DNA from 3 places in the Streptomyces sp. NBC_00554 genome. Region 3 is predicted to be linked to each of the others. Evidence: riboswitches for the same ligand, from Rfam matches in the RefSeq annotation. Region 3 holds a riboswitch; each other region holds the start of a gene.
What was found. A riboswitch is a leader RNA that binds a small molecule or an ion and turns the genes downstream of it on or off. The one in region 3 is predicted to bind cobalamin.
Positions count from the first base shown of each region.

Region 1: linked by a shared signal. The riboswitch ahead of metE (5-methyltetrahydropteroyltriglutamate--homocysteine S-methyltransferase) and the one ahead of OG266_RS28795 (HoxN/HupN/NixA family nickel/cobalt transporter) in region 3 are both predicted to bind cobalamin.
Region 2: linked by a shared signal. The riboswitch ahead of OG266_RS34800 (cobalamin biosynthesis protein) and the one ahead of OG266_RS28795 (HoxN/HupN/NixA family nickel/cobalt transporter) in region 3 are both predicted to bind cobalamin.

Region 1 is NZ_CP107799.1:2,597,700-2,602,465, forward strand. It holds gene scpA (methylmalonyl-CoA mutase) at 1-1,303, shown strand, start outside; gene meaB (methylmalonyl Co-A mutase-associated GTPase MeaB) at 1,300-2,292, shown strand; cobalamin riboswitch at 2,367-2,590, shown strand; gene metE (5-methyltetrahydropteroyltriglutamate--homocysteine S-methyltransferase) at 2,732-4,766, shown strand, end outside.
Region 2 is NZ_CP107799.1:7,902,651-7,907,416, forward strand. It holds gene OG266_RS34795 (cobyric acid synthase) at 1-536, opposite strand, end outside; gene OG266_RS34800 (cobalamin biosynthesis protein) at 533-1,477, opposite strand; cobalamin riboswitch at 1,577-1,719, opposite strand; gene OG266_RS34805 (hypothetical protein) at 1,859-2,080, opposite strand; gene OG266_RS34810 (inorganic phosphate transporter) at 2,093-3,325, opposite strand; gene OG266_RS34815 (lysozyme) at 3,527-4,270, opposite strand; gene OG266_RS34820 (class II aldolase/adducin family protein) at 4,468-4,766, shown strand, end outside.
Region 3 is NZ_CP107799.1:6,526,511-6,531,276, reverse strand. It holds gene OG266_RS28815 (GTPase) at 1-262, shown strand, start outside; gene OG266_RS28810 (single-stranded DNA-binding protein) at 500-946, shown strand; gene OG266_RS28805 (Cys-Gln thioester bond-forming surface protein) at 1,233-2,645, shown strand; gene OG266_RS28800 (winged helix-turn-helix domain-containing protein) at 2,667-3,011, opposite strand; cobalamin riboswitch at 3,092-3,346, shown strand; gene OG266_RS28795 (HoxN/HupN/NixA family nickel/cobalt transporter) at 3,374-4,477, shown strand; gene OG266_RS28790 (YcnI family protein) at 4,569-4,766, opposite strand, start outside.

The sequences.
Region 1 (4,766 bases), 3.9 Mb from region 3:
CATGAACTTCTTCATGGAGATCGCGAAGATGCGGGCGGCGCGCCTGCTGTGGGCCAAGCTGGTCAGGCAGTTCGACCCGCAGAACGCCAAGTCCCTTTCCCTGCGCACCCATTCGCAGACCTCGGGCTGGTCGCTGACCGCGCAGGACGTCTTCAACAACGTGACGCGTACGTGCGTCGAGGCGATGGCGGCGACCCAGGGCCACACCCAGTCGCTGCACACCAACGCCCTCGACGAAGCGCTCGCCCTGCCCACCGACTTCTCGGCACGCATCGCCCGCAACACCCAGCTCCTCATCCAGCAGGAGTCGGGCACGACCCGGTCGATCGACCCGTGGGGCGGCAGCGCGTACGTCGAGAAGCTGACGTACGACCTCGCGCGCCGGGCCTGGCAGCACATCGAGGAGGTCGAGGCGGCGGGCGGTATGGCCAAGGCCATCGACGCGGGCATCCCCAAGCTGCGCATCGAAGAGGCGGCGGCCCGCACCCAGGCCCGGATCGACTCCGGGCGCCAGCCGGTCATCGGCGTGAACAAGTACCGCGTCGAGACCGACGAGCAGATCGACGTCCTCACGGTCGACAACTCCTCCGTACGCACGCAGCAGATCGAGAAGCTGCGACGGCTGCGCGCTGAGCGCGACGAGCGGGCGTGCCAGGACTCGCTGGACGCCCTGACCCGCGCCGCTGGGGGCACCGGCAACCTGTTGGAGCTGGCCGTGAACGCGGCCCGTGCCAAGGCCACCGTCGGCGAGATCTCCGACGCCCTGGAGAAGGTGTACGGACGGCACTCGAGCCAGATCCGTACGATCTCCGGTGTGTACCGCAACGAAGCCGGCGATTCCCCGAACGTCGAGCGCACCCGGTCCCTGGTGGGCTCCTTCGAGGAGGCCGAGGGCCGCCGCCCCCGCATCCTGGTCGCCAAGATGGGCCAGGACGGCCACGACCGCGGCCAGAAGGTGATCGCCACCGCCTTCGCGGACCTCGGCTTCGACGTCGACGTCGGCCCGCTGTTCCAGACCCCGGGCGAGGTGGCCCGCCAGGCCGTCGAGGCGGACGTGCACATCGTCGGGGTGTCCTCGCTGGCCGCCGGGCACCTCACCCTCGTGCCGGCGTTGCGGGAGCAGCTCGCCGAGGAGGGCCGCGAGGACATCATGGTCGTGGTCGGCGGGGTGATCCCGCCGCAGGACGTGCCCACGCTCCTGGAGATGGGCGCGGCTGCCGTCTTCCCGCCCGGGACGGTGATCCCGGACGCGGCGTACGACCTGGTGCAGCGGCTGGCCACCGACCTCGGGCACACCCCGTGATCGATGTCGACACCTATGTGAAGGGCGTACTCGACGGGAAGCGGGCGCTGGTGGCCCGCGCCATCACGCTCGTGGAGTCGACCAGGCCCCAACACCGGGTCATGGCACAGGAGTTGCTGACCGAGCTGCTGCCGCACAGCGGGAAAGCGCGACGGATCGGCATCAGCGGTGTGCCGGGCGTGGGCAAGTCGACGTTCATCGACGCGTTCGGCACGCTGCTCACCTCGCTCGGGTTCCGGGTCGCGGTGCTCGCGGTCGATCCATCGTCGAGCCGGACGGGCGGGTCGATCCTCGGCGACAAGACGCGCATGGAGCGGCTGGCCGTCGACCCGGCGGCGTTCGTACGGCCCTCCCCCACCGCCGGCACGCTCGGCGGGGTGGCGAAGGCGACCCGGGAGTCGATCGTGGTGATGGAGGCGGCGGGCTACGACGTCGTACTCGTGGAGACGGTCGGTGTCGGCCAGTCCGAGACCGCCGTCGCCAACATGGTCGACTCCTTCCTGCTGCTGACCCTCGCCCGCACCGGCGACCAGTTGCAGGGCATCAAGAAGGGCGTCCTGGAACTCGCGGACGTCATCGCCGTCAACAAGGCGGACGGCCCGCACGAGCGCGAAGCCCGGGGCGCGGCAAGGGAGTTGGCGGGCGCGCTGCGGCTGATGCACCCCGTCGACGCCGCCTGGACCCCACCGGTGCTGAGCTGCAGCGCCCGCGAGGGAACGGGCCTGGACACGGTCTGGGAACGCCTGGAACAACACCGGTCGCTGTTGGACTCCACCGGCCGCCTAGCCACCAAGCGCCGCAACCAACAGGTGGACTGGACCTGGACGATGGTCCGCGACGAACTCCTCGGCCGCCTGCACTCAGATCCGGCCGTACGTGCGCTGGCTCCCGACCTCGAACGCCAGGTACGCGAGGGCGAGTTGACAGCAACCCTGGCGGCAGAGGAAATCCTGCGAGCATTCGAATCCCGGCCAACCGACTTGCCCTAAGGGGCGCGGGGAACTGCGCGACCAGCCCCCACCGGGCCGCACCCAAAAATCGACGCATCCAACCCCCACCCCGTAGGCTAGCCAGCGCAGCTGGTTCGCCCCGTCAGCCAGACGGACGCGTCGCAAGAGGGAACCCGGTGAAATTCCGGGACTGCCCCGCAGCGGTAAGTGGGAACAACCGCCGTCATACGCACTGGGTCCGGAACAGGGCCTGGGAAGCGACGGCCAGTAGGTGTCCTCCGTGCAATGGAGGACGTGCCCACGAGTCCGAAGACCTGCCAACTGCCCGCACGCGAAGCATTCGTGCGCGGAATCCCGGTGACCTCGTGGGCGGGTCGGCGTACACATCGGCGGGCACGACAACCCGCCGATCTGGCGTTCCTTCGCGCTCTCGTCCCGTCCCGGGATCTCAGGGAGACATCTCGCGAAGGAGAGTTCCGTGACAGCGAAGTCCGCAGCCGCGGCAGCACAGGCAACCGTGTACGGCTACCCCCGTCAGGGTCAGGGCCGGGAACTGAAGAAGGCCGTCGAGGGGTACTGGAAGGGTCGCGTCGACGCCGACGCCCTCCGGGCCACCGCCGCCGAACTGCGCCGTACCAACTGGCGGCAGCTGGCCGAGGCCGGTGTCCACGAAGTGCCGACCGGCGACTTCTCGTACTACGACCATGTCCTGGACACCAGCATCATGGTCGGCGCGATCCCCGAGCGCCACCGCGCCGCCGTCGAACTCGATGCGCTGGACGGGTACTTCGCGATGGCGCGCGGCACGCAGGAGGTGGCGCCGCTGGAGATGACGAAGTGGTTCGACACCAACTACCACTACCTCGTGCCTGAGTTGGGCCCGGACACCGTCTTCACCACCGACTCCACCAAGCAGGTCACCGAGTTCGGCGAAGCTCTCGCACTCGGCCTAACCGCCCGCCCGGTCCTCGTCGGCCCCATCACCTATCTCCTGCTCGCCAAGCCCGCGCCCGGCGTGGCCCCGGACTTCGACCCGCTGACCTTGCTCGACCGGCTGCTGCCCGTGTACGCCGAGGTCCTCGGGGACCTGCGGGCAGCGGGCGCCGAGTGGGTGCAGCTCGACGAACCGGCTCTCGTCCAGGACCGCACGCCCGCCGAGCTGAACGCGGCCGACCGTGCCTACCGTGACCTGGGAGGGCTCGACGACCGCCCGAAGCTGCTCGTCGCCTCGTACTTCGGGCGGCTCGGAGCCGCGCTGCCGGTACTGGCCAAGGCTCCTGTCGACGGTCTCGCCCTGGATTTCACCGAGGCCGCCGCCGCCAACCTGGACGCCCTGGCCGCAGTGGGCGGACTGCCCGGCAAGCGGCTGGTCGCGGGCGTGGTCAACGGCCGCAACATCTGGGTGAACGACCTGTCGGCGTCCCTCGCCACGCTCGGCACTCTGCTCGGCCTCGCCGACCGGGTCGACGTGGCCGCCTCCTGTTCACTGCTCCACGTCCCGCTCGACGCCGCCGCCGAACGTGACATCGAGCCGCAGATCCTGCGCTGGCTCGCCTTCGCCCGCCAGAAGACCGCCGAGATCGTCACCCTCGCCAAGGGCCTCACCCGTGGGACCGAAGCCATTGGCGCGGAACTGGCCGCCAACCGGGCCGACCTGGCCTCCCGCGCCGGCTCGGCGCTGACCCGCGACCCCGCGGTACGGGCCCGCACCGCCGCCGTCACGGACGCCGACGCCCGCCGCTCCCAGCCGTACTCCGAGCGGGCCGCCGCCCAGCGCGCCCACCTCGGTCTGCCGCTGCTGCCGACCACCACCATCGGCTCCTTCCCGCAGACCGCCGAACTGCGCGTCGCGCGGGCCGACCTGCGCGCGGGGCGGATCGACGGCGCCGGGTACGAGGAGCGCATCAGGGCCGAGATCGGCGAGGTGATCTCCTTCCAGGAGAAGACCGGTCTCGACGTCCTGGTGCACGGCGAGCCCGAACGCAACGACATGGTCCAGTACTTCGCCGAACAGCTCACCGGCTACCTCGCCACCCAGCACGGCTGGGTCCAGTCGTACGGCACCCGCTACGTCCGCCCGCCGATCCTGGCCGGCGACATCTCCCGCCCCGAGCCGATGACCGTGCGCTGGACGACGTACGCCCAGTCCCTCACCGACCGCCCGGTCAAGGGCATGCTCACCGGCCCTGTCACCATGCTCGCCTGGTCCTTCGTCCGCGACGACCAGCCGCTCGGCGACACCGCCCGCCAGGTCGCCCTCGCCCTGCGCGACGAGGTCAACGAGCTGGAAGCGGCGGGTACTTCGGTCATCCAGGTCGACGAACCCGCCCTGCGCGAGACGCTGCCGCTGCGTGCCGTGGACCGTCCCGCCTATCTGGCCTGGGCCACCGAGGCGTTCCGGCTCACCGCAGGCGGCGTACGCCCGGAGACCCAGATCCACACCCACATGTGCTACGCCGAGTTCGGCGACATCGTCCAGGCCATCGACGACCTCGACGCCGACGTCATCAGCC
Region 2 (4,766 bases), 1.4 Mb from region 3:
CCGACGACGAGCACGGGCAGCCGCGCGTTGCGCGCGATCCCCATGTTCACGATGTCGGTCCGCCGCAGATTGATCTCGGCGGGACTCCCCGCTCCCTCGCAGATCACCGCGTCATACGTGCCCCGCAACTCGGCTAGGCACTCCAGCACGGTCCCGAGCAGAGCTTCCTGCCGCCCTCCGTGCAGCCTTTCCCCGGGGGACGACCCCCCAGACCCCCCGAAGAACCCGCGAGCACTCATCTCACCCACGGGCTTCCCCATGAGCACGACCTGACTGCTGCGGTCGCTCCCCGGCTTGAGCAGCACGGGATTCATCAGCGCGGTCGGCTCCACGCGAGCGGCCTGCGCCTGCATGGCCTGCGCCCGGCCGATCTCGGCGCCCTCACGTGTCACGAACGAGTTCAGCGACATGTTCTGCGCCTTGAAGGGCGCGACCTTGACGCCCTGCCGCACCAGCCACCGGCAGATCCCGGCGGTCACGACGCTCTTGCCCGCGTCGGAAGTGGTTCCGGCGATCAGCAGGCCGCCGCCGCTCATGAGTTCCCTCCCCGTTGCCCCAACAGCCGCCCGGCGGCACACACACCCAGCGCGAGCCAGCTCACGCGCCGCGACAGCCGTACGGCCCGCTCGATGTCGCCGACCGCGACGGCGCGACCCTTGCCGTTCAGTACGGGCCGGTGCTCGACCCTTCCCCCGTACGCGAGGGTCCCGCCGAGCCGCACACCGAGCGCCCCCGCGAACGAGGCCTCCACGGGCCCGGCGTTGGGGCTCGGATGCTTGCAGGCGTCCACCCGCCAGGCGCGCGCGGCGCCCCGCGGGTCGCCTCCGGCGGCGGCCGCGAGAACGGCGGTGAGCCTCGCCCCCGGCCAGCCCGCGACATCGTCGAGCCGCGCGGAAGCCCAGCCGTAGCGCCGGTACTTGGGGGACCTGTGCCCGACCATCGCGTCGAGCGTGTTGACGGCGCGGAACCCGACGAGCCCGGGCACGCCGGCCACGGCGCCCCACACAAGTGCTCCCACCACGGCGTCGGAGGTGTTCTCGGCGACGGACTCGACGACGGCCCGGGCGATCCCGTCCGCGTCGAGCGCCTGCGGATCCCGCCCGCACAGATGCGGCAGCCGCTCCCGGGCCCTCTCGACATCACCGGCTTCGAGCGCGCTGCCGATCGCGCGGGCCTCCCGGCCGAGCGAGGTTCCGCCGACGACGGCCCAAGTGGCGGCGGCGGTCAGCGCGATGGAGGCGGTACGGGATCCACGTACGGAACGACTCGCGAGCGCCGCGAGCCCGGTGGCGCCGCCCACGCACACGGCCGTGTGCAGCGCGCCCCACCCCCGGTGGTCCCGCCACAGCACTCGCTCGACGGCTCCCGCGCCACGTCCGAACGCGGCGACCGGATGGCCCCGGCGGGGATCGCCGAGCAGCAGGTCACCGAGAAGGCCGGCGGCGGCGCCGTACGCGAAGACGCGATCGGCACGCACCGGTTCAGCCGACCGTCAGGTCAGGCACAACCGTGGTTCGCAGGGCACTTGGGCAGCCGCGCATGGCGATATGTCCTCACTCAGGGTGTCCACGCCCTGGTTCGAAGAGACCGGCGGTGAGAGTTCCTGGCTTCCGGGGATTTCTTCCCCGGTGACAGTGGCGGGACCGCGCCGGATTCGCACCGGCTTCCTCTCTTGCCGCCGTACTTGGCTCCGGCAGTCCACCATGGGGTTGGAAGACCCGTCAACTTGCTGTTGACCTGCGGGGGGAGAGTGTGCGAAGGCCCACATACGGGTGGGGCGCGGGACGTTGATACGTCCCGCGCCCCACCCGAGGTGATGCCTGGTTCGTGCGGTATTCGTGCGTTCTCGGGATGGCCGTCAGGCCACGATCAGATAGATCCCGTACGCCACCGCCGCCGCGCACGCCGCGAAGCAGGCGTACGCGCCGGTGACCGCGAGAGCGGCGGAGCCGCCCTGCGCCGAGGCCGACTCGCGCTTGGAGAGGCCGACGATGCCCAGGGTGAAGAGGCCGACGAGGGCCACGGTGGACACGAGGCTGACTCCGAAGACGGAGCCGAGGGCTGCCCAGTCGATGTGCATGCTGTTCGTTCCTTAGACCGTGGCCGGAGCGGTGGGCTCCGCGTCCGGGGACGGGATGGTGGCCTTCAGGTCGCCGGTGAGCGGGCCCGCGGGGGGCGGGGTGACCGCGGCGATCGCCGCGGTGACGACGCCCGAAGGCTCGGCACCGACCTCGTTGACGTTGTCGATGGTCACCGGCTGGCGGCGCGACAGGTTCCAGATGGTGCCCGCGCCGGCCACCAGGAGCGCACCCGTCAGGACGATGCCCCACGTGCCCTGCTTGGTGAGGAACTCGGCGCCCGCGCCGACCAGACCGGCAGCCGGGAGAGTGAGGCCCCAGGCGATGAACATGCGGGTCGCGGTCGACCAGCGGACGACGCCGCCCTTGCGGCCGAGGCCCGAGCCCATCACGGCGCCGGAGCAGGACTGCGTGGTGGAGAGCGAGAAGCCCAGGTGGGAGGAGGCCAGGATGACCGTGGCCGCGCTGGTCTGGGCGGCGAAGCCCTGCGGCGGCGCGAGGTCGGTGAGGCCCTTGCCCATGGTGCGGATGATGCGCCAGCCGCCCAGGTAGGTGCCGAGCGCGATGGCCATACCGGCCGAGACGATGACCCAGGTGGGAGGGTTCGAGTCCGGCGCGATCACACCGCCGGTGACCAGCGCGAGGGTGATGATGCCCATCGTCTTCTGGGCGTCGTTCGTGCCGTGGGCCAGCGAGACCAGACCGGCCGAGGCGATCTGACCGGCGCGGTAGCCCTTGGCGGTCGCCTTCTCGTCGGCACGGCTGCCGATCTTGTACGTCAGGCGGGTGGCCAGCATCGCGGCGAGTCCGGCCACGAGGGGCGCGGCGATCGCGGGGAGCAGCACCTTGGTGATGACGGTCGAGCCGTTCACCGACGACCAGCCGGCCGACATGACCGCGGCGCCGATGAGGCCGCCGAAGAGTGCGTGGGAAGAGCTGGACGGGAGACCCAGAAGCCAGGTCAGCAGATTCCAGAGGATGGCGCCGACGAGCGCCGCGAAGATCACTTCGGTGCGTATGCCCTCTTCGTTGATGATGCCGCCGGAGATCGTCTTGGCGACCTCCACGGAGAGGAAAGCACCGACGAGATTCAGCACGGCGGACATGGCCACCGCCGTCTTCGGTCTGAGAGCACCAGTCGAAATGGTCGTCGCCATCGCATTGGCGGTGTCGTGGAAACCGTTCGTGAAATCGAACACGAGAGCGGTAACGATCACGATTCCGAGGAGGAGCGTGATGTGTTCCATTAACCCAGGCTTCTGTTGGACGTCAGTGGCAGGTGGACCGTAGGCAACCTGAATGAACGGAAAGTGAACTGGCGGGGCATTGAAAGTGTCTCATGTGTCGAGCCACCCCTTCGATGGTGCTGAAGGGGTGGCTCGATGACTGTTTCGGTGCCCGGCTCGACGTCTCGAACACAGGCGGAACAACGGGTTCCGGTACTTCCGCTACCCCCTGGCGAGCTTCTTGAGCTGGGCGGTGGAGCCGTTGAAGAGATTCTGGTCACCCGGCAGGCTGCCGCTGTTGTCGTACTGCCAGAAAGTCCAGAAGGACCAGCCGGCCGGCAGCGCTCCCGCGGTCGCCGAGTCGTAGCGCGCGAGCCACAGCGAGTGGTTCGCGCCGAAGGCGCGGCTGCTGCCGGTGCAGGTGTTCCACCAGTGCGTGGTCGTGTAGATCACCGGACGGCGTCCGGTCTGCCGTTTGACCTCGTCACTGAACGCTTTGATCCAGCTCACCATCTTGGCCTTGGTCAGGCCGTAGCACTTGTTCCTGCCGTACGGGTTGTACTCGATGTCGAGCGCGGGCGGCAGCGTCCACCCGTCCCCGCGCCAGGCGCCGCCATAGCGCAGGAAGTGTGCCGCCTGGGCGGTGCCTGACGACTTGTTCGGCAGGGCGAAGTGGTAGGCGCCGCGGATGATGCCGGCGCTGCGCGCCCCGTTGTACTGCTGGCTGAAGTAGGGGTTGCGGTAGGTGTGGGACTCGGTGGCCTTGACGTAGACGAACTGTGCGCCCTTCGCCTTGGCGCTCTGCCAGTCGACGTTCTTCTGGTGCGAGGAGACGTCGTGCCCCTTGGGCTTGCCGGCTGCGGATGCGGGAGCCTCGGCGAGAGCGGTCCCCCCGACGGTGAGCGCCGTGAGGGTGGCCGCGACGACGCGGGCACGGTGGCGGGACGGTCTGTGATCACGGGCCATATTTCCCCCCGGAATGGCGACGTGCGTGACAAATCCCCCAGAGGCTACTGGAAGATCATCGAAAGCTCGTCGATCTCCGGCCAATCCCCCACAGAGGGTCGATCTATGCCCATATGCGATCTTACGGACGCCCGGATTCCGCCCTAAAGTGCCCTCGCCGACGCCGCGTTGGCGACAGTGCCTGGCAGGATCGCGGCATGGCTGAACAGCGGCGGGACGCGCGGGGCGATCGGGGCGGGCGGGAGGGCGCACAGGTGGCGCGTGAGCGGCACGCGCCGGATGTGCGGGGCGCGGAGGAGCGGGCGTGGGACGAGCTGGTCGCGACGGCCCGCCGCACCGTGACCGACGGGTTGGTCGTCGGTACGTCGGGCAACGTCTCGGTACGCGTCGGGGACACCGTCCTGGTCACGCCGACAGGAGTGCCGTACGACCGGCTGACACCGGGCGACATCGTCGGCGTGGACCTCGACGGCCGGCAGGTGCGCGGTTCGCTCCT
Region 3 (4,766 bases):
GTCACCGAATCTCGGGGTGCCGGTGCTGCTGATGGTGGCGGGCATCATCGGCGGTCCGGCCGTGGAGTGGAGCAGCAGGATGGCGGCGCGCGGGCCCGCCAGACGCTATGGGCTCGAAGCGGAACGGCGGCTGCGGGAGGCCGCCGCCGGGTGCGGAAGGGCCCGCGTGCTCGATCCGGTGGCGGCGGAACTGCTGCGGTACCGGGAGGTCCGGGAGCAGTACGTACGGGTCACGGGGGCGGCGTCCGCCTCCGTCGGCTGAACCGAGAGCCGCTGAACCGACGCCTGCGGAAGCGGCACCCGCTGAAACGCTGAACCGGCACCACCCCGTCGGGTGACGCGGTTGTCCACAACCGGCCGGTGGCACACAGCGCTCAGCGGGCCCGGCCTGGCGAAGGCAGTCTGAACTCGCGGCGATCGCAGCGCATGCGGTCGCCGCGAGAGGCGCGAGAGGCGCCGCAGACGCATTCGTGCGGGAGATACGGGAGAGGTGTTCGGGATGAACGAGACGATGGTGTGCGCGGTGGGCAACGTGGCGACGCCACCGGTGTACCGGGAGCTGGCCAACGGGGCGTCGGCGAGGTTCCGGCTGGCGGTGACGGCGCGGTACTGGGACCGCGAGAAGAGCGCGTGGACGGACGGACACACCAACTTCTTCACGGTGTGGGCCAATCGGGCGCTCGCCACGAATGTGGGGGCATCGGTGTCGGTGGGCGATCCCGTCATGGTGCAGGGCAGGTTGAAGGTGCGCACCGAACAGCGCGACGGCCAGAGCTGGACGTCGGCGGACATCGACGCGGTGGCGATCGGCCACGACCTCTCACGAGGCACGTCGGCGTTCCGACGTGCCTCCAAGGGGGACACCGGATCGACTCCGAGCCCCCAGCCGGAGCCCAGTTGGGAAACGGAGCCACAGACTCAGCCCGAGCCGGCCGGAGTGACGTGATGTCAGAGCCGGAAACGACCTGACCGAACTGCGGCTTATCGACAAGTACATTCCGAACAGCTTTCGTGGATTTGTCGATAAGCGCAGCTCACAGGCGTGTTGAGCGATAACGATTCCGAGTCGGATCGGTTATCGGATGACATGACTGGGGAGCGTGGTGCGCCGCGTCCTTAGGATGCCGGACATAGCTCATGGATCACGGGGCTTCTGATTCTGCTGCCGGGACCGTCCCCCCATGTCAACGGGTCCTGCTCGAAGTCAACGGGTCCTGCTCGAAGGGAATTCTGTGCTTTCTTCGTTCTCTGCGTTGTCCGCGCGCAGGCGAGGCGCCGCCCGCCTCGCCGCCGCGGCGTTGGTGTCGGGGCTCGTCGCCGCGGGGGCGATGGCCGCCGCCGGTACGGCCGTCGCCGACGAGACGCCGCGGAACCAGGGTGGCGCGACCGCCACCATAGGCGGCCTGAAGACCTACGGAACCGCCGTGATACACGACGCCAACGGCGAGGACCAGCAGGTGTCCGCGGGCCTGTTCGAGATGTCCGTCGACAACGGCGGCACCCTGCAGACCTACTGCATCGACCTCCACAACCCGACGCAGAAGGACGCCAAGTACCAGGAGACCTCCTGGAGCGGCACCTCGCTGAACGGCAACGCGGACGCGGGCAAGATCCGCTGGATCCTGCAGAACTCCTATCCGCAGGTGAACAACCTCGTGGCGCTGGCCGAGAAGGCCGGAGCGGACGGTCTCACCGAGCAGGACGCGGCGGCCGGCACCCAGGTGGCCATCTGGCGGTACTCGGACGGCGCCGAAGTGGACGCGGTGGACCCGCAGGCGGAGAAGCTCGCGGACTACCTGGAGAAGAGCGCGCAGAACCTGGCGGAGCCCGCGGCCTCGCTGACCCTCGACCGGCCCGCGGTCTCCGGCCACGCCGGCGGGAAGCTCGGCCCGGTCACGGTGCACACCAACGCGGACGGCGTGACGGTGATTCCGCCCGCGGACTCCGCCACCAGCGGAGTGGAGATCGTGGACGCGGAAGGCAAGGTGATCACCTCCGCGGTCGACGGCAGCCGGCTCTACTTCGACGTGCCCGAGGACAGCACGGACGGTTCGGCCGCGCTGACCGTGCAGGCGTCGACGACCGTGCCCGTCGGCCGGGCCTTCGCCTCGGAGACCCGCAGCCAGACCCAGATACTCGCCGGCTCCAGCGAGTCGACGGTCTCCGCGACGGCGACCGCCACCTGGGCCACGGAAGGCGCGATACCCGCGCTGTCAGCCGAGAAGAACTGCGCCAGGGGCGGCGTTGACATCACGGCTGCCAACGAGGGCGACGAGGCGTTCACCTTCGAGCTGGCGGGGATCGAGCACACCGTCCCGGCAGGCGAGTCCCGGGTGGTGACGGTGACGCTCCAGGAGGACCAGGCGTACGACTTCACGGCCATCGGCGCGAACGGCTTCGAGAAGCGTTTCACCGGCATGCTCGACTGCGAGACGCAGGGCAGCACGAGCGACGTCACGACCCAGACGGCCGGTGAGCCGAGCCCCGCCACGTCGGTCAAGACCTTCAGCGACGGCACCGACCTCGCCGAGACCGGCAGTTCCAGCGCCACCCCGATCATCGGGGGCGTGGCGATCGCCCTCGTCGTGATCGGCGGCGCAGCACTGGTCTTCGTCAACAAGAAGAAGGCACCGGAGCAGCACTGAGCGACACAGCACCTTGGCAACTCAACAGTGCTCGAGGAGTTCGGCGGTCGGGCCGTCGGTCACCCGGTAGCGCACGACCCGCCCGTCCTTGTCGCCCTCGACCACCCCGGCGGTACGGAGCAGACGCAGGGCCTGGGACACGGCGGGGTCGTTCATGCCGGTCGCGACGGCGAGGTCGGAGACGGCGAGGGGGCCGGCCCGGTGCAGGGCCAGGAGCAGGGCGAGGCGACGCGGGTCCGCGAGGAGGGAGAAGCGGTCGGCCCAGGCTCGTACGTGCCCTGGTTCACCGATGCCGGCGACTGCGTCGCAGACCCGGTGGCCGTCGATGGTCCGGCGATCGGCGCGCTCGGCGGGGACGAGGTGCATGAGGTCATCTTCGCAGGCACCGCTATGTGATCTTCAATACCTGCGCACCTGTGCAGCTTTGCAGGGGAGAGCGGCCACGCCTACGGTTGGTGGGCCGTGGTGTTCGGGAAGACCGGTGACGGCCTCTTCGTCCTCGAAGGGGCCCAGGCCGGAGCGGCCCTCGCCACTGTGATCGGGCCTCGGACCAGGTCCGTACACGGCGTACTCGTGTACGGAGCAAACGGCTTGAGGCGCCCCGTCCCACTTCGGCCACTGGTCGCCTCCCGGCGGCCGGGAAGGCGGGACGGTGCGGACCCCCGTCAGCCAGGAGACCGGCCACGGCATCTCACGAAGTGATCCACGAGGTGCTGGAGCGTGACCCCATGACCCTGCCCACGCAGTCGTCCCCACCCGCCGCCGGATTCCGCTGGCGACGCGAGGACACCGTGCGCACGGCCGTACTTCTGGCAGTGATCGCGGCGCTGCATGTCGTCGCGTTCGGCATCCTGTTCCTGCTCGTGGTGCCGGAGCACTACGAGGTCGGCTCCAAGGCCTTCGGCATCGGCCTGGGCATCACGGCGTACACCCTGGGCATGCGGCATGCCTTCGACGCCGACCACATCGCCGCGATCGACAACACCACCCGAAAGCTGATGGCCGACGGGAAGCGGCCGGTGTCGGTGGGCTTCTGGTTCGCGCTGGGGCACTCAAGCGTGGTGGTGCTGCTCGCCGCGCTGATCGCCGGAGGCACCCAGCTGGCCGGGCGGATCATGAACGAGGGCTCGAGTACGCACCAGGTGCTCGGGGTGATGGGCACCACGGTCTCCGGGTCGTTCCTCTACCTGATCGCCGCCCTCAACCTCGTCGCGCTGGTCGGCATCCTGCGGGTCTTCAGGGCGATGCGGGCCGGTACGTACGACGAGGCCGAGCTCGAACAGCACCTGGATTCCCGGGGGTTCATGAACCGGATCCTCGGCCGCTTCACCAAGTCCATCACGCGTCCTGGGCAGATGTACCCGCTGGGCTTCCTCTTCGGCCTCGGCTTCGACACGGCCACCGAGGTCACGCTGATGGTGATGGCGGGCAGCGGCGCGGCGGCCGGCCTGCCCTGGTACGCGATCCTGTGCCTGCCGCTGCTGTTCGCGGCGGGGATGAGCCTGTTCGACACCCTGGACGGCACGTTCATGAACTTCGCCTACCAGTGGGCCTTCTCCAACCCGGTGCGCAAGGTGTTCTACAACCTCACCATCACCGGCCTGTCCATCGCGGTGGCCTTCTTCATCGGCACGATCGAGCTGGTGAGCGTCCTGCACGAGAAGCTCGACCTGACCGACTCGGTCACCGGCTGGATCGCGGGGCTCGACCTGGGCAACGTCGGGTACATCATCGTGGGCCTGTTCGTGGCCGTCTGGGCCGCGGCCGTGGCGTACTGGCGGCTGGCCAAGGTGGAGCAGCGATGGGCGGTCCGCCCCGCCGAGGGGAGTTGAGACCGGCGGGGCGGCAACCGCTCGCGGACTGGGAGCGGAACAGGACGGACTAGGACGGACCAGGAACGGGACGGACTAGGAGCGGGACGGACTAGGAGCGGGCGCTGCGGGCGCGCGCGAGGGCGAAGCCGGCCGCGGCCAGGCCGAGGACGCCCACGACCAGGCCGGCGATCCCCAGGCCACGAGCAGTCGAGTCACTGCTCGCGGCCGAACTCTCGGCGGCAGGAGCCGAGTCCGAGTCCGAGCTCGACGACGCGGCCTCCTCGGAGTCGGCCGCGGTCTTGGCCGT